DNA from 2 places in the Companilactobacillus zhachilii genome. Region 2 is predicted to be linked to the other one. Evidence: a T-box and tRNA genes for the amino acid it is inferred to sense, from the RefSeq annotation. Region 2 holds a T-box; the other holds one or more tRNA genes.

Region 1 (9,698 bases), 830 kb from region 2:
CAGTTTTCATTGATCCAAAAGATGCCGGGATTATTGTTCATGGTCAACCTAACGATGCTGATATTTCACCAGAAACTTACCTTAATTTAGATAAATTACAATTACCCAACGATGCCAAAGTAGTTTTTCCTGGTTTCTTTGGTTACAGTCAAGATGGAAGTATTTATACTTTCTCACGTGGTGGATCAGACATTACTGGCGCCCTACTTAGTCGAGGTTTGCACGCTGATTTATACGAAAACTTTACCGATGTTGATGCCATTTATGCAGCTAACAACCATGTTGTTAAACATCCACAAGCCATCAAAAAAATGTCCTATCGAGAAATGCGTGAACTTTCATATGCCGGTTTTTCAGTTTTCCAAGATGAAGCAATCATTCCCGCTGTGAAAGGACAAGTACCTGTCAACGTTAAAAATACTAACAATCCTAGCGCTGAAGGAACTTTGATTGTGCCGGAACAATTCCTCTTTAATCCTTCTAATCAAATTACCGGAATTGCCTGTTCAAAACGCTTTTCGGCATTATATATCCACCGCTATTTGTTGAATAAAGAAGTTGGTTTTACTTTGAAACTACTCCAAATTTTTTATAAATATAATATTTCATACGAACATATGCCATCTGGTATTGATGACTTAACTGTTATTTTTGATCGTAGTAAACTTGATAAAACAACTATCAAACACCTTTGCCACGACGTTAAAGAAATCCTTCAACCTGATTATTTGGAATGGATCGATGACTACGCAATTATTATGGTGGTCGGTGAAGGAATTGCACATAACGTCAATACATTGGGTGAAATTATTGACTCATTAACTAAAAATAACATTGCCATCCATATGATTAACCAAGGCGCTTCACGCATTTCTATCATGATTGGAATACAAGAATCTGACGCTGATGAAGCAGTAAAACAAATTTATAAAACATTCTTCAACTAATGAGGTGACTAAAATGGTAAAACTACTCAAAGTACATGGTTCAGAAAATAAGTTTTTTATCTTAGATCAAACACTCCTAGAAACACCATTAACTGATAGCGAATTGAAATCAGTTGCCATTAATTTCTGCAGCAACATCCTTGAGGGTGCAGATGGACTATTAGTAATTGATACAAGTGAAAATTGTTTAGGAAAGATGCGGGTTATCAATGCTGATGGCAGTGAAGCAAAAATGTGCGGTAACGGCCTAAGAACCGTCAGCCGCTATTTATCCGAGAAATATCAGCTTGATGAATTTCAAGTGGAAACTATGGAAGCTAATCTGGATGTTGCCAAAGCGACTGATTTCTATCCCGGAGTACCTGCATTCAGTGTTGAAATTTCTCCTATTTCATTTAAGCAAACTGATCTACCATTTTCCTATCAACACGAAACAGAAATGATTGGTCAACGTGTCCCTGAGTTCCTACCCGACCAAACTTTTACTGCCATTGCGGTTCCTAATCCTCACCTAATTAGTTTTGTTCCCGAAGTAAGTCAGTTAGAATTAGGTGATCTAGGACAAAGACTCAATGGTCAAAACGAATATTTTCCTGAAGGTGTTAATGTTAGTTTTAGCCAAATACTCGATACGAATAAATTATTTGTTCAAACGTATGAACGCGGAGTTGGCTTCACTAATGCCTGTGGTACTGGAATGTCAGCCACGAGTTTAGCATTTGCACTACTACATTCCGATAAGTTTGATTCCGAACAAGATATTAGTATCTTCAATCCTGGCGGTATGGTTAAAACTCACGTTACATTGAGTGCCGTTAAAGAAAACAGCCAGTTACGATTAATCGGCAATGCAACTTTTACACATGAATTAGAAATCAATGAACATGATCTACACGACAACAATCTAACTAACATCAACATTACTAATACTGACGAAGAAGCCGATTATCAAAAATTTGTTAAAAGTATTGCTCAATAAGGTAAACCAAAGACATCAATTAAATGGTGTCTTTTTTGATAGACAAAAAAAAGACCTACGAGATAAACTCGTAAGTCTTTTAACTTAGTGCGCCTAGTAGGAGTCGAACCTACAACCTTCTGATTCGTAGTCAGACACTCTATCCAATTGCGCTATAGGCGCATACCAATAACTCAACAAAAGTAATTATAGCATACATATCGGAAATTTGTATACTTTTTTTTACACTTTTTTCAATAAATTTTGTTGAATATTTCCAAAGGTAATTTGTACATTTTATGACAATTATTTGTTACAATTTGTTCATCAAAATCATTGGGAGAAGATACTATGCAATCACAAATTTATCCATACCTCGCATTCAAAAACGCCAAAGAAGCACTTAAATATTATCAAGAAGTTTTTGGTGCGACTGAGATTTATCGTTTAAGCCCTCAACCCCAACAGGCTGAGCAATTTGATATTCCTGAAGGTACTGACTTAGACAATCTAACGATGCATGCTGGATTCACTATCCTTGGCATGAAGCTTGAATGTGCTGATGCTTTTAATGGTGATACAAACCCTTCTGAGCAAGTTTCACTCCTATTAGATATCAATAATGAAGATCCAGAGAGTGCTCAAGCAGCCGATGAATTTTATGAACATTTAGTTCAATCTAAACAAGTCACTATTAATATGCCTTTTGCTGAACAATTTTGGGGTGGTAAAATGGGTAGCTTTACTGACAAATATGGTATCAATTGGATGTTACACACCTCCCCTTGGTCACAATCTCAAGATCATCAGACAAAGTAAGAAAACTGCGCTGTAACACACTAAAACAAATAAGACTAGTAACCCGATTGGATTACTAGTCTTATTTGTTTAACATTCGAAAGCTGACGTAATTGTCATGCTCTTTTTCTATTGGTCTTACCCTTTTGAATTCAGTTAACGGAGAGTAGGGGGTTCGAACCCCTGATACAGGTCAATACCCGTATACATGATTTCCAATCATGCTCCTTCAACCACTCGGACAACTCTCCAAGATAAAAAAAAACTCCGGTTGTCAGACTCGAACTGACGACAACCTGATTAACAGTCAGGTGCTCTACCAACTGAGCTAAACCGGAATAATAACAGCGTGGCAACTCCCTATCCTCGCGGGTAGTTTCCCACCAACTACTTTCGGCGCGGAGAAGCTTAACTTCTGTGTTCGGCATGGGAACAGGTGTATCCTTCTCACTATCGCCACCACACTATTTTCGCTCGTACCTTCAAAACTAGATATTAAGTTAATGAATTAAATCTTGAATCACTTCAAACTGCTGTAAACTCTTACTCGATTAAGTCCTCGATCTATTAGTACTGCTCAGCTCCATGTATCGCTACACTTCCACCCGCAGCCTATCTACGTCATATTCTCTAACGGATCTTACTTCCTTAACGGAATGGGAAATCTCATCTCGAGGGGGCTTCACACTTAGATGCTTTCAGCGTTTATCCCGTCCATACGTAGCTACCCAGCGATGCGCCTGGCGGCACAACTGGTACACCAGAGGTATGTCCATCCCGGTCCTCTCGTACTAAGGACAGCTCCTCTCAAATTTCCTACGCCCGCGACGGATAGGGACCGAACTGTCTCACGACGTTCTGAACCCAGCTCGCGTACCGCTTTAATGGGCGAACAGCCCAACCCTTGGGACCGACTACAGCCCCAGGATGCGATGAGCCGACATCGAGGTGCCAAACCTCCCCGTCGATGTGAACTCTTGGGGGAGATAAGCCTGTTATCCCCAGGGTAGCTTTTATCCGTTGAGCGATGGCCCTTCCATATGGTACCACCGGATCACTAACTCCGACTTTCGTCCCTGCTCGACTTGTCAGTCTCGCAGTCAAGCTCGCTTGTACGTTTACACTCTGCGAATGATTTCCAACCATTCTGAGCGAACCTTTGAGCGCTCTCACTTCTAAGAACTCCACTGCTCCTCACGGTACAGCTTCAATCTCTTACAACGCTCTCCTACCACGTGTCTTACGACACATCCACAGTTTCGGTATCATGCTTAGCCCCGGTACATTTTCGGCGCAGAATCACTCGACTAGTGAGCTATTACGCACTCTTTGAATGAATGGCTGCTTCTAAGCCAACATCCTAGTTGTCTATGCGTTTCCACATCCTTTTCCACTTAGCATGAATTTGGGACCTTAACTGGTGATCTGGGCTGTTTCCCTTTCGACGGTGGATCTTATCACTCATCGTCTGACTCCCGGGTATAGATTGATGGTATTCGGAGTTTATCTGAATTCAGTAACCCAAGACGGGCCCCTAGTCCAAACAGTGCTCTACCTCCATAATCCTAATCCCCGAGGCTAACCCTAAAGCTATTTCGGAGAGAACCAGCTATCTCCAAGTTCGTTTGGAATTTCACCGCTACCACAACTCATCCCAGCATTTTTCAACATACACGGGTTCGGTCCTCCAATGCGTTTTACCGCATCTTCAACCTGGTCATGGGTAGGTCACTTGGTTTCGGGTCTACATCAACATACTAGATCGCCCTATTCAGACTTGCTTTCGCTACGGCTCCGACTTTTCATCTTAACCTTGCATGTTAACGTAACTCGCCGGTTCATTCTACAAAAGGCACGCCATCACCCATTAACGGGCTCTGACTACTTGTAGGCACACGGTTTCAGGATCTATTTCACTCCCCTTCCGGGGTACTTTTCACCTTTCCCTCACGGTACTGGTTCACTATCGATCACTAGGGAGTATTTAGCCTTGGGAGATGGTCCTCCCAGATTCCGACGGAGTTTCTCGTGTTCCGCCGTACTCAGGATACTGAATGGAGTGGGTCAGATTTCGTTTACGAGGCTTTCACTCTCTTTGGCCAAGCTTTCCAGCTTGTTCAACTATCGTCACCTTTTGTTCTCACAACATCAGTCCTACAACCCTAAAGAGCAAGCTCTTTAGTTTGGGCTATTCCCGTTTCGCTCGCCGCTACTCAGGGAATCGAATTTTCTTTCTCTTCCTGCAACTACTTAGATGTTTCAGTTCATTGCGTGTACCTCTTGATTGCTATGTATTCACAAACAAGTAAATATCCATTACGATATTTGGGTTCCCCCATTCGGAAATCCCCGGATCAAAGCTTACTTACAGCTCCCCGAGGCGTATCGTCGTTAGTTACGTCCTTCATCGGCTCCTAGTGTCTAGGCATCCACCGTGCGCCCTTTATAACTTAATCTTGACAAAATATGAAATTAATCATTTTTATCGCGCAGTTTTCGGTGTTTCTTTAATTCATTAATTCTTAATATCCAGTTTTCAAGGTACGAACATTGGCATTTCTGCCAATGGAGGCTAACGGGATCGAACCGATGACCTCCTGCTTGCAAAGCAGGTGCTCTCCCAGCTGAGCTAAGCCCCCAATTTAATACTATTAAAATGAGAATGGGCCTAAATGGACTTGAACCATCGACCTCACGCTTATCAGGCGTGCGCTCTAAACCAGCTGAGCTATAGGCCCGAAAAACGCCCGGTAGGCCTCTCAAAACTAAACAAAGTTTTAACAATTGTGTATTTCCGTTGATGCATAAGCATCATATCCTTAGAAAGGAGGTGATCCAGCCGCAGGTTCTCCTACGGCTACCTTGTTACGACTTCACCCTAATCATTTGTCCCACCTTAGACGGTTAGCTCCCCGAAGGGTTACCCCACCGGCTTTGGGTGTTACAAACTCTCATGGTGTGACGGGCGGTGTGTACAAGGCCCGGGAACGTATTCACCGCGGCATGCTGATCCGCGATTACTAGCGATTCCAGCTTCATGTAGGCGAGTTGCAGCCTACAATCCGAACTGAGATCGGTTTTAAGTGATTTGCTTGCCCTCGCGAGTTCGCAACACGTTGTACCGACCATTGTAGCACGTGTGTAGCCCAGGTCATAAGGGGCATGATGATTTGACGTCGTCCCCACCTTCCTCCGGTTTGTCACCGGCAGTCTCACCAGAGTGCCCAACTGAATGCTGGCAACTGATAATAAGGGTTGCGCTCGTTGCGGGACTTAACCCAACATCTCACGACACGAGCTGACGACAACCATGCACCACCTGTATCCATGTCCCCGAAGGGAAAGACTTATCTCTAAGCTTTTCATGGTATGTCAAGACCTGGTAAGGTTCTTCGCGTTGCTTCGAATTAAACCACATGCTCCACCGCTTGTGCGGGCCCCCGTCAATTCCTTTGAGTTTCAACCTTGCGGTCGTACTCCCCAGGCGGAGTGCTTAATGCGTTAGCTGCAGCACTGAAGGGCGGAAACCCTCCAACACTTAGCACTCATCGTTTACGGCATGGACTACCAGGGTATCTAATCCTGTTTGCTACCCATGCTTTCGAATCTCAGCGTCAGTTACAGACCAGAAAGCCGCCTTCGCCACTGGTGTTCTTCCATATATCTACGCATTCCACCGCTACACATGGAGTTCCACTTTCCTCTTCTGCACTCAAGTTTACCAGTTTTCGAAGCACTTCCTCGGTTGAGCCGAGGGCTTTCACTTCAAACTTAATAAACCGCCTACATTCTCTTTACGCCCAATAAATCCGGACAACGCTTGCCACCTACGTATTACCGCGGCTGCTGGCACGTAGTTAGCCGTGGCTTTCTGGTTGAATACCGTCAGTACGTGAACAGTTACTCTCACGCATGTTCTTCTTCAACAACAGAGTTTTACGATCCGAAAACCTTCTTCACTCACGCGGCATTGCTCCATCAGGCTTTCGCCCATTGTGGAAGATTCCCTACTGCTGCCTCCCGTAGGAGTTTGGGCCGTGTCTCAGTCCCAATGTGGCCGATTACCCTCTCAGGTCGGCTACGTATCATTGCCTTGGTGAGCTATTACCTCACCAACTAGCTAATACGCCGCGGGTCCATCCAAAAGCGATAGCAGAGCCATCTTTCAAGCTACGATCATGTGAAAGTAGTTGTTATGCGGTATTAGCACTTGTTTCCAAATGTTATCCCCCACTTTTGGGCAGGTTACCCACGTGTTACTCACCCGTCCGCCACTCACTCAAAACTGATTCATGAAGCAAGCTTCAATCATCAGCAGAGTTCGTTCGACTTGCATGTATTAGGCATGCCGCCAGCGTTCGTCCTGAGCCAGGATCAAACTCTCATATTAAAAGTTTGTGACTCATAAAAAATTATACTAGCGAATTGACTTCGTTGTAAATCCAACAAATAAATGTTGGCCTACACAATTTAGTGTTAAAACTTTGTTCAGTTTTCAAAGGTCTACCAGCTGATTAAGCGCTTACGCTCATCAGCGACTTAATTATTTTATCAAGCTGACAAATGATTGTCAAGAACTTTTTAAAATAATTTTTCTAACAAATTATCAATGAAATGATGATTTGTTAGAAGTTATCTCAACAGACAACTTAATTATCATATCGAAGTTACAAGACCAAGTCAAGAACTTTTTTAAAATAATTAAAGGCGTTTGGAGAAGCGATAAAGCTTCAAACCGTTGACGCCGTTGCTCTGTCGCAACAACAAGATATATATTACCAATTAGATTAGGTGTGCGCAACCCTTTTTTACAAAAAAGTTGAATTTTTTTGTAAAAGTCAATCAAAGTGCCTTATAAAACACCAGTTATCAGCTAAAACCATAGATTTGTGACCTATTTAGGCCTTAACCCTTAAAATAATAACCCCAGCAATCCAAGATCAAATTACTGGAGCCATTATTTCCACGTTTATGCTGTACTTTTAAAGACAATAGTAGTTTTAATCAGTGACCTCATAAAGATTGCCTTTTAACAACACCGCCTTAATCCCAGAGATAAGAAATACTGGAATTGCCGGAACAAATATGAGCATCAAGTATACACCAGCACTTAGTCTTGCCGTCCCCATAACTTCATTAAAGAAAGGCGACATCGTTACAAATAATGAACTTAGTGCTGAGAAAGCTACTGCCATGATCAACTTAGAATTACTGAATGGATTTCGATGATACAAGGTCTTTGAACTTCTAGCATCAAACACATTCCATAACTGACCGAAAACTAGTGTCAAGAATGCTACCGTTTGTGCTTCTTCAACTTGCATTCCTTTTCTAGCTGCCAAAACGAATGCTCCGAAAACAACTAGTCCCATCGTAACTCCACGGACAACTATCCGCATCATCATTTTGCTATCCAAAATCGTTTTATGTGTATCACGAGGAGGCTTATTCATAATATCCGACTCTGGCACATCATATCCCAAAGCAAACGAAGGCAACGCATCACTGATCATATTTACCCACAGCACCATTAAAGCTGTCAATATTGGGGTACTACTACTTACATGACCGATATCTCTTGTAATGAACAACAAACCAAACATCAAAGACAAAACTTCAGCCACATTGGTTGTCAACTCATGACGCATAAAGTTTTTTATATTAGTAAAAATAGTTCGACCAGCGGCAACTGAGTGCTCAATCGTCGTAAACTTATCATCTAATAAAATTAAATCAGCTGACTCCTTCGTGACATCAGTTCCATTTATTCCCATCGCAATTCCAATATCAGCAGAACGAAGCGCAGGTGCATCATTCACTCCATCACCAGTCATAGCAACAACTTCACCATGTCGCTGTAATTGCTTGATAATTCGTTGTTTATGTTCAGGTGACACCCGTGCATATACCCTAATATCCTCTACAGTATTGAACAATTCATCATCAGACATTTTATCAATCTGCTTGCCTTCAATAACTTGTGACTCATCATCGGAAATAATTCCCAACTTAGCAGCAATTGCTTGTGCCGTTTTAGCATGGTCACCAGTGATCATAACAACATTAATCGAGGCGTCATGTAGTGTTTCAACAGATTGCTTTACTTCTTCACGAGGTGGATCAATTATACCGGCTAGTCCTAAAATTGAAATATTATTCTCTAATTCTTCCATTGTAGAGTTAAGTGCTTCATCTTCAGAGATAATGCGTTCACCTACTGCCAAAGTTCTAAGCGCCTCACTGGCAAATTTATTAACTTTCATTTCAAAAGCATGCTGGTCAGTTTTTGCATCTGCCCTACTTAGCAATACGTCTGGAGCACCTTTGGTCAACACTTTAAACTCATTTCCTGCCTTAACAACAACACTCATCATTTTTCTAGTGCTGTCAAATGGAAAAATCCGTAAAATATCATAGTCAATTTCTGCCTTTTGATTTAATAACTCGTGACGATCGATATTACATTTTAATCCCAGAACAACTAAAGCCACATCGGTTGGATTACCAAAGGGTACGTAATTTCCAGTTTCATTTATTGATACATTAGCTTCATTATTCAAAATACTTGCAACAATAAACTGCCTCGCAGACGTCATATCCTTCGGAGTTATTTCTCCCAACGGTTCATATCCGCGCCCTTCAACTTCAAATTCAATTCCGTTAGTAAAAAATCGAGTTACTGTCATCTCATTTTTCGTTAAAGTGCCGGTCTTATCTGAAGCAATAAATGTTGTTGAGCCCAATGTTTCAACACTATTAAGCGACTTGATGAGTCCCTTACTTTTCGATAAAACTTTTGCACCAATCGTTAAAACAATTGATAACACCGCCGGCAGTGCATCGGGAATTGCAGCCACTGCTAAAGCAATTGCCGTTGAAAGAATTGCCGTAAAACTAGTAAAGGAAAATGTTCCCGTGGTCAACCAAGTTTTGAATCCCCCGGCAACCAGCGTAAATAACACTACCCCAGCCGCAACGTACATTAACTTCTGCGT
Region 2 (9,698 bases):
CAATATATATAATATTGCAATATTACTGACTTATCTATATCATGTTTAATAGACTTTAAAGAAATTAGGTGAAAACCATGGAATTATCAAACATCATGGCTTGTATGCCCGCAAATGATGAAGGACGTTTTTCTGCAGAATAAAATTTAGGAGTCTAAAATGAAAAACGTCCGTAACACCGTACCATCAATCTTATTAATTATTGTTCTCGTGGGTTTTCCACAGATCAGTGAATCAATCTTTACCCCAGTTCTGCCACAAATCAGTCAAAGTATGCACGTATCTGCTGGAACATCCCAATTGACGATGAGCATTTACTTCATTGCTTTTGCTATCGGGGTCCTTTTCTGGGGACAATTATCAGACAAAATTGGTCGTCGTTTAGCGATGAACCTAGGAATTATTGTCTATCTAATCGGAAATGTTGGCTTATTTATTAGTCCAACGTTCCACTTTTTACTAGTATCACGCTTCATTCAGGCATTCGGAGCCAGTGTTGGTTCTGTTGTTACTCAAACAATTATGCGTGAAAGTTTCGACGGCATTGAGGGTGCCAAAGTTTTCTCCAAAGTGGGAGCAGCTATGGCTTTGTCACCTGCTTTTGGTCCTCTAATTGGGGGATTATTGGAAACTTACTTAGGCTATCGTAATGTCTTTAGTGCCTTAATTGTCATAGCCACATTGGTCTTGATTTATAGCTATTCCCGACTTCCAGAAACACGTGATATCAACAGTATTCAACAAGTTTCTCTACTAAAAGTAACTTGGCGCTTACTGAAAGATCCTGTCGTTTGGAGTTATGGCATTTTGATCGGTGGAATCAATGGTATTCTTTTCGGTTATTATTCCGAAGCACCATTCATTTTCATCAATCACTTTGGCTATTCGTCCGTTCGTTATGGTAGCCTAGGAATGACCTTAGCCTTGGCAAGTCTTCTTGGAGCTATCTTAGTTAACTTTCTCGTTAAATATTTAAGATCTGAAACAATCGCTATTATTGGCTTAATCTTTAGCTGTATCGCTGGTTTATTATTATTAATCAGCTTGCAATTCGATCAAGCCTACTTATTGATTATCGGTTTCTTCTTAATTTTCTTAGGTTTAAATACGACTTTACCAATAACTTTAAATTTAGCTTTGAAAGGTTATGAAGATGTTATCGGCAGTGCCAGTGGTATTTTTAGTTTTGGATATTATCTGATTGTTAGTTTCTTAACTTATCTTGTCAGCTTTATCCATAACGGTACTATCTGGTCATTACCAATATTTATCTTTATTACTAGCTTAATTATGTTACTTGTCTACTTGCCTATTGCGTTGAAAAAGCAGGTAGCAGTTGAAGAATAAAACGATTAGAGTAACCAAAAGGGTATCTGTGAAAAATTTATTTTGCAGATACCCTTTTTATTTACTTTAATTACCGAATTTTCAGCACTGGGAATCCGTTCACTCAAAGTTTTCATTTCCCTTTAGTTCATCGACATTTATTTCTTCTTGTTTCAAACTATGATTTTTTAAAAAGCCTTCATCTTCAAAAATGCTTTTACGCTTTGGCATATAGATTATTGCTCCATGTCTGCCCTTAAAAACTTTCGAATTGCCCATTTTCTTGCTCTCACGTCCATTAAATCACCCCTTATTATTATGTTATAAATATATATTCAATTATCTTTAATAGCTACATATATCCCCCTTTTAGTTTGCAATGTAAGCGTATTAATGAAATACTAAAATTAGATTTTCAAAGGGGGACTACTATGGTTGAATTATACATTGTCAGACACGGTGAAACTGACACCAATTACCAAGGAAAAATTAATGGATCAGCAACTGACTTGAACTTAAACGAAACTGGTAAACAACAAGTTAACTACTTAAAAGAACATCTTAATATCAATGATTTCGATGAAATCTATGCTAGCCCATTAAAACGTGCAGCCCAAACGGCTGAAATTTTGAACCAAGGCGTTCATAAAATCCAGCTCGACAAACGTCTACGTGAAATCAACTACGGTTCTTGGGACGGACTTGCCGCTGATAAAGTAATCGATGAACATCCCGATGGTTTCGATGAAAACGGCTATATCACAGAAGATTATATTAAATACGCTCCAGATGGCGAGTCATACCCTCAAGTTTGGGAACGGCTTCAAAGTTTTATTGATGATATGAAAAATAAGGGTGATGAGAAAATCATGGTTGTCTGTCATGGCTTTGTAACTCGTTCTTTCGTCAAGTTAGTTACAGAGACACCAAATATTGAAGACTTAGTCGAACCTGCCAATGCCAGTGTCACAAAAATTCGGATTTCTAATGCTAGTCACCGCACATATTTGGTCTATTATGGACGCTTAGAAAACTTATAATAACAATCAAAAAGTATCTCAATATCGTGGAGATACTTTTTTTAAACCAATTATTAGATTCTCTTCTAGGAAACTAGTAATATATAATGATGTGATTAAACATTTTTAACAAATAAAGAGGTAATTCAGTTTGACAGAATCAACTTTTTGGCCAGAAATTGCGGCACACGCTAAAGCAGAACACCGTCCATTCTTTTCCATGGCTCCCATGGAAGCTGTTAGTAACACCGTTTTTCGCCAAGTAATTACAAAAGCATGTCCACCAGACACCTTCTTCAGTGAATTTGTCTATGCAAAAAGCATCACTGATCCAAATACTAAATTCCCTACTCATGGTCGTCTTTATGTCGATCCACGTGAAAAAAAACGGCCTGTCGTTCAACTCTGGGGTAATCTTACAGAAGATTTTGAATCTGCCGCAACTGCCTTAAAAGAACAAGGCTTTGAAGCAATCGATATTAACATGGGTTGTCCTGATAGCACTGTCATCAAAAATCATGGTGGTAGTGACTTGATTCGTAATCATCAATGGGCACAAGATGTCATTGCAGCTGCGAAGACTTCGGGTCTGGCGGTCAGTGCTAAAACTCGTCTAGGATATAGTAAAGTTGACGAATTTAAAGATTGGATTCCTTTCTTATTAGAGCAAAACGTTGATGTTTTGACGATTCACCTACGGACAAAAATGGAAATGAGTAAAGTACCTGCCCACTTAGAAGTTATCGACGACATTATCAAAATGCGCGATGAGATTGCTCCGAAAACTTTGATTCAAATCAATGGTGATATCCCTGATTATCAAGCTGGTCTCAAATTAGCTCAAGAACACCCTGGACTCGATGGTATCATGATTGGTCGTGGCGTTTTCGCTAATCCATTTGCCTTTGAAAAAGAACCTAAAACTCATTCATTAGATGAATTACTCGGTTTACTCCAAATGCAATTGAACCTTTTCGATGATTTTTCAAAACTTTATGATATGCCAAGATTTCCATCACTCAAACGTTTCTTCAAAATCTACGCACGACCAGAACTTGGGGCAACTGATTTAAGAAATGCGATGATGGATACAAAATCAACTGATGATGTCCGTAAGATTCTAGCCGAAAAAGATAAATATCTAAATTAAGAGCAGACTCGCAAAATCAATCACAGATTTTGCAAGCCTGCTTTATTTGTTTCCGTGAAACAGTGCCTTAATTGACAGTTAAATTCATCTGATTTACCGTGTAAATATAGTATTTTTTTCAAGTGAATAACTTTCCCGTCCAAAGAAACTGATGACACTAAAAGCTGAGTAAAATGAAAGGAAGTTATTGTTTGCGGAAAGTTAGTTCAGAAAAAGTAGAGAAAATTGGGACAGTGGCAAGTGCAATGTCTGTGTTAATGTATGTTTCATACATTCCTCAGATAATGTCCAACCTATCGGGTTCAAAGGGGAACCCAATTCAACCACTAGTTGCCTTTATAAACTGCACGATTTGGACAGCATACGGATTACTCAAGAAAGAAAAAGATTGGCCTATCGTTTGGGCTAATGTTCCCGGAATATTTCTTGGTGCGGCCACATTTATCACCGCAATCTTTAATTTTAGTTAACTACAAGCAAGCTCATTGGGCTTGCTTTTTTAATGTTCGATAATCCCTTATGGGATAAAAAATAACCATATCAATTTTTCCGCTTTTACGGATTGATATGGTTACTTTGGTTGTTAATTATTTATATAGGCAGTGGCTCTGAAACGAGCTACACAGGCCAATTTCTTCCGCTTTTCATAGAACTGTAAATCACACGCAAAATCAGCGTGCAATTCACAGTTCTACGAAAATGCTCGGAAATTCCCGGGCCTGTTCCGCTCTCTAGAACTCAGCATTACCTGGTGTTCTAGGATAAGCGATGACATCTCTGATATTTTCCATACCTGTGATGTACATGATTAATCTTTCAAATCCAATACCGAAACCTGAGTGAACTGTGCCACCGTACTTACGTAATTCTAAGTACCACTTGTAGTCTTCTTTATTCATATCAAGTTCTGCCATTCTTGCTTCAAGCTTATCAAGACGTTCTTCACGTTGTGAACCACCAATCAATTCACCGATTTCAGGAACCAATAAGTCGGCTGCGGCAACTGTCTTGCCATCGTCATTAGCACGCATATAAAAGGCTTTGAATTCTTTTGGATAGTCTGTAATGAAAACAGGTTTCTTGTAAACTTGCTCTGACAAGTAACGTTCATGTTCTGAATCTAGGTCAAGTCCCCAATAAGGTTTAACTTCGAATTCAACATCAGTTGCTTTTTCCAAAATATCAATTGCTTCTGTATAAGTTACATGGGCAAATTCTTCGCCAGCAGTAGCTTTTAGACGGTCAATCAATGTGTTATCAACGTTTTCGTTCAAGAAATCGAGTTCTTCTTTGGCATGATCCATAACGTAGTTAATAACATATTTCAACAATTCTTCTGAACAATCCATTTCATCTTTCAAATCAGCAAAGGCCATTTCTGGTTCGATCATCCAGAATTCTGACGCATGACGTCCAGTATGTGAATTTTCAGCTCTAAACGTAGGACCAAATGTGTAAACATTTCTAAATGCCAAAGCAAATGGTTCAACTTCTAGTTGGCCACTAACTGTAAGGTTAGTTTCTTTTCTAAAGAAGTCTTCGTTGTAATCAACTTTACCCTCATCAGTCTTTGGCACGTTGTTCATATCAAGTGTTGTAACTTGGAACATTTCACCGGCACCTTCGGCATCAGAACTAGTGATGATTGGTGTATGAACATAGACGAAATCATTCTTTTGGAGGTATTCGTGAATAGCAAAAGCAGCTAGTGAACGAATACGGAAGACTGAATAAAATGTATTTGTTCTTGGACGCAAGTGAGCAATCGTTCTCATAAATTCATATGAGTGAGCCTTCTTTTGTAGTGGATAATCGGCGTCAGAAGGACCTTCTTCAACGATTTCTGTCGCGTGAATTTCAAATGGTTGTTGAGCTTTAGGAGTAAGTGCCAATTCACCAACAACCTTGATAGTTGTACTGATTGGGAACTTAACAACTTCAGCGTAATTTTCCATATCACTTGTCATAACAACTTGTACATTCTTGAAGAATGAACCATCGTTTAATTCAATAAAGCCAACTCGTTTTGATCCTCTGATTGTACGAATCCAACCAGAAACAGTGATTTGGTCACCGTCAGCAAATTCTTTTTTGTATAAATCTTTAACTAAAACGTTTTGCATTGATTTCTCCTTATATTCTCGGAATACTATAGACGAAAAAAAAGATCCTCCATCCCCTATAAAAGGGACGAAAGATCTTTCCGCGGTACCACCCAAGTTTTTTGTAAAAAAACACCTCAAAGTACATTAAATACTTGCCAATTATAACGTACTGGTTCACGTCGTAGCTTACTGTTAGTTCAGCCCGAAGAAACAAAGATGTTTTTCCTATATACCGACACGCCAAGCTCTCACTACCCTTGACTCCCTGTGGATAAAGTATACAGTACTCCTTCTTTTAATATCTAAGATATTTTAATTTTCTTAAATGTAGCATATTCTTATACAGCTTGTAAAGTACAATATACATGTAGATATTCAAGAAAGTAGAGTTTTAGTTATGAAAAAACCATTAAAATGGCTACTTGGCATAATCATTACGCCAGTAGTTTTAGTATCTTTGGCAGTCATATTTGTGCGCGGAAAAGAGTATCAACCCTCTTCATCTGCCAATATTGCTGCTGAAAATAGCACGATTGTCAACAATACCATTAAATTTCAAGGTGATGACAGCCGTCCCAAAGTTATCTTTTATCCCGGTGCTTTAGTTGATCCCCAAAGTTACAGTATCTGGGCTAACAAGGTGGCACAAGCAGGATTCAGCGTTTATATCGTCCGTTTCCCATTAGATTTAGCCGTACTAAATGTGAACGCCGCCAGCAAAATTCAAGGAAATTCTGACTATGTCATTGGTGGACATTCCCTTGGTGGAACAATAGCTTGTCGTTATGCTAAAAATCATCAAGAAAAATTAAAGGGTGTCTTTCTCTTGGCAAGTTATCCTGAAAAGAAAGGCAATTTACATGAAATTAAAGTACCAATCCTCTCACTAACTGGAACAAATGATGGTGTTTTAAACTATACCAATTATAAAAAGGCTAAAAAGTTACTACCAATTAATACAATTTATGAACAAATATCTGGTGGTAATCATGCTGGCTTTGGTAGCTATGGCAAGCAAAAGGGCGATAATCCAGCTTCCATTAGCAACCGAAAACAGCAAAATATTGTAAGCAAGTTGTTAATAAATTGGTTAAATCACTCAATTAGTGAATAAAGTAAAACGTTTTCATAAATTTCCACAAAAGCGCATACATTTTTGTTATACTAGGGCTAGTCGTTACAGATTTTGGGGGAATTATGACTATCTTAATTAATAAAAAAATCAATTTAACTAAAGATTCAGACGCATTCATTCAACAATATATCGAATACTTACAGGATGTTAACCCTAAAGATTTGTACGAGGGTTTGTCCAATAAGCAAATTCTTAAAAACAAATTTATCTTTAAAATCAATCAACTTGAGAATTTAGATCTTGTCAATGTTGACTTACATGTTACTAATAATACGATTTACGTTTTAGGAAGATTTTGGAATTCTAAAATTGTCAACCTTGGAGCTATTCCTTTAACTAAGCCACTTAAAATGGCTTTAGCCCAAGATTCTTACCCTACTTTGTCAATTAGTGGAGGTAACTATAAAAAGGTCGTCACAGATAAAAATGGCGAGGATACTATTGTTGACCACTTTGAACCTTATCAATTAACCTTACAAATTCATAAAGCTGAACCAATTAACTATAATGTTGAAAAAATTGATACTTTATATCATCGTACTTTTAAGAGTGAACAAAGTTTAATTACTATTTCTAAAAATCTCATGCGTTGTTTTGCCGTTTTTGGGTTACTTTTGGGACTAGGTTTTATGTTCCTCGGTTTCTTCCTAACTGGCTTGATGGTGATTATCGCTTTCTTCGGCGTTAATTCGTATACTTTGTTGCTGGCCGATACACATATGCAACCACAACGGCAACGGGTCAATTCATAAAGACATCCCTTTGGGGGTGTTATTTTTTTACCTTATTAGTTTTATAATTAAGTACACTTTGAAAGAAGATGATCTTGTGGAAAATAGTTATGTCATTGTTGTCAGTGGTGTTACAGGCAGTGGTAAGACAACGTTAATCAATGCTTTACATCAAAAATTAAACAGTAAAATTATTTCATTCGACGATTACAGTATTGATGCACTTCCATCTGCCCCACCTATTGACACCCCCGTCAAAGATGCAGTCAATCAATATGACATCAGTTCGTTGATGTACGATTTTCATAAAGTTGCTAATCGTTATCCATTCATTCTGATTGATTTTCCGTTTGGATATAAAAACAAAATTTTGAAACCGTATATTGATAAAGTTATCTACGTCAAAACGCCATTAGATGTCTGCTTAGCTAGACAAATTCTTCGTGACTATCAAGATAAATCTTCTAAACAAATTATGGCTTGGTTAAAAAGCTATTTAACATTTGCTAGACCGATTTTTATCGACCATGAACAATTTGTAAGTTCTGACTCCGATTTAATTGTAGATGGGACACTTCCTTTAACCGATAAAGTTAGCTTGGTTTTAAATTCGATTGAAAAGAAAATGTGACAAAACATGCTCAGTTTTCGAGCATTAATGTAAATAGCGCCAGTAATCCGCTTTTGGATTACTGGCGCTATTGTTTTATTTTAAGCGAAAAAAGCTATCTTTTGTTCCACGTTTATGCTGCACATTCAATGTTAAAAATAATTATGTCACAGCTCTTTTTATCATTTACGTTTATAACCAAATACTCCAATCACCGTCATCAAAGCTGCTCCTAAAAGCCCTAAGGCACCACTTTTGACAACACCGGTCCTTGGTAAGAATCCTTCACTAGCCGAATTCGTCACTGCACTTCCACTAGAAGGTGTAGAAGAATTGGCAGACACTTCTCTAGCTAATGTTTCCACTCTTGTAGTAGTTAAAGGATTGTCTGGATTGCTGACACCTTGAGTAACTGTTTCACCACCAGCTGAATTCTCATTGTCTGGCGTTAGGTCAGGAAATGGATTTTCCGCTCCCCCGTCAGTATCAGGTTTTAGATTTGGATCATCTATGTCTAAGTCATCAGGGTCTGGATTTTCTGCTCCCCCATCTGTGTCCGGTTTTAGATTTGGATCATCTATGTCTAGGTCATCCGGATCAGGAGTGTCTGGGTCTGTCGGACCTGGATCTTCTGGATCCGTTGGGTCCGGGTCCTTTGGATCTGGGTCTTCTGGATTCGTTGGGTCTGGGTCCTTTGGATCTGGATCTTCTGGGTCTGTTGGGTCTGGGTCCTTTGGACCTGGATTTTCTGGGTCTGTTGGATCTGGGTCTGGTATAACGGTCACTTCATCTGATTCATCTTGGAAATCCCAACGATGTGTCTCACCACCCACTATGTTTACATCATTTGCAACGATATTACCATCTAAATTATGATGAACATTTACTGTAGCCGCTGGAGCAAGAACACTTCCCTGGAATGTTGCATTCATTTCAATCACACCACGATATAATTTGTCATTAGCTTGACTATTATAAAAGTTCCATAACAAATGATTGTCATCAAAATGTTCTGTTTCATGATTATTTCTTTCTGTGCCATCATTGTATCTAATTTTGATTGGTGACTGCATTGAATACTCATTATCGCCATTAGTGTCAACATTGATAATTACTGTTGTTCCTGCTTTATCTTTATCAATACCATCAATTATTATGGGCGTATTCATTTTTAGAACTTCAGATGATAAATTAACAACAATGATATTATCCTTATTCGGTGTATAATCTTTCAATTCAATAACACGCTTATTAAAATCTGGAAATTGTGTATTCGTAACTTGCTCTTTTTCACTTTCCATACCAGATAAATTAGTTGATTGACTTCTTAAAAAACTAAACGCGATATCAAAATCGATATATTTATTATCATCTTTATCTTGATACAATTCTTCCAAACTTAAATGATCAAGATCGATTCCATTTACTGTTAGTTTATGACCTAAAGTATCAAGTTTTAGACTATTTCCAAATACAACCTTATTGTTTCTAGTATCAGTTTTATCAACAAAAGAACTATTGGCAATTTTACTCAAATCTTGGATATAATGTATATCTTTTTCAAGTGTTTTTTCATGAATTTTGGTTCCAAAATTATCAACTCCGTCAAAAACTCCTACAGC

Evidence for each region. A T-box is a leader RNA that pairs with one kind of tRNA and senses whether it is charged. The one in region 2 lies ahead of asnS (asparagine--tRNA ligase), so its partner is inferred to be a tRNA-Asn.
Region 1: it encodes a tRNA-Asn, which carries the amino acid that the T-box ahead of asnS (asparagine--tRNA ligase) is inferred to sense. The anticodon was not compared.

Annotation. Positions count from the first base shown of each region.
Region 1 is NZ_CP031933.2:952,440-962,137, reverse strand. It holds gene D1B17_RS04250 (aspartate kinase) at 1-947, shown strand, start outside; gene dapF (diaminopimelate epimerase) at 961-1,926, shown strand; tRNA gene D1B17_RS04240 (tRNA-Arg) at 2,015-2,088, opposite strand; gene D1B17_RS04235 (VOC family protein) at 2,257-2,724, shown strand; tRNA gene D1B17_RS04230 (tRNA-Ser) at 2,864-2,954, opposite strand; tRNA gene D1B17_RS04225 (tRNA-Asn) at 2,969-3,041, opposite strand; rRNA gene rrf (5S ribosomal RNA) at 3,051-3,167, opposite strand; tRNA gene D1B17_RS04215 (tRNA-Ala) at 5,270-5,342, opposite strand; tRNA gene D1B17_RS04210 (tRNA-Ile) at 5,367-5,441, opposite strand; rRNA gene D1B17_RS04205 (16S ribosomal RNA) at 5,527-7,093, opposite strand; gene D1B17_RS04200 (cation-translocating P-type ATPase) at 7,704-9,698, opposite strand, start outside.
Region 2 is NZ_CP031933.2:1,787,411-1,797,108, forward strand. It holds gene D1B17_RS08145 (multidrug effflux MFS transporter) at 160-1,347, shown strand; gene D1B17_RS08150 (histidine phosphatase family protein) at 1,758-2,366, shown strand; gene D1B17_RS08155 (tRNA dihydrouridine synthase) at 2,497-3,495, shown strand; gene D1B17_RS08160 (SemiSWEET family transporter) at 3,669-3,965, shown strand; gene asnS (asparagine--tRNA ligase) at 4,227-5,618, opposite strand; T-box leader at 5,679-5,909, opposite strand; gene D1B17_RS08170 (alpha/beta fold hydrolase) at 5,998-6,714, shown strand; gene D1B17_RS08175 (hypothetical protein) at 6,798-7,487, shown strand; gene D1B17_RS08180 (P-loop NTPase fold protein) at 7,564-8,097, shown strand; gene D1B17_RS08185 (collagen-binding domain-containing protein) at 8,259-9,698, opposite strand, start outside.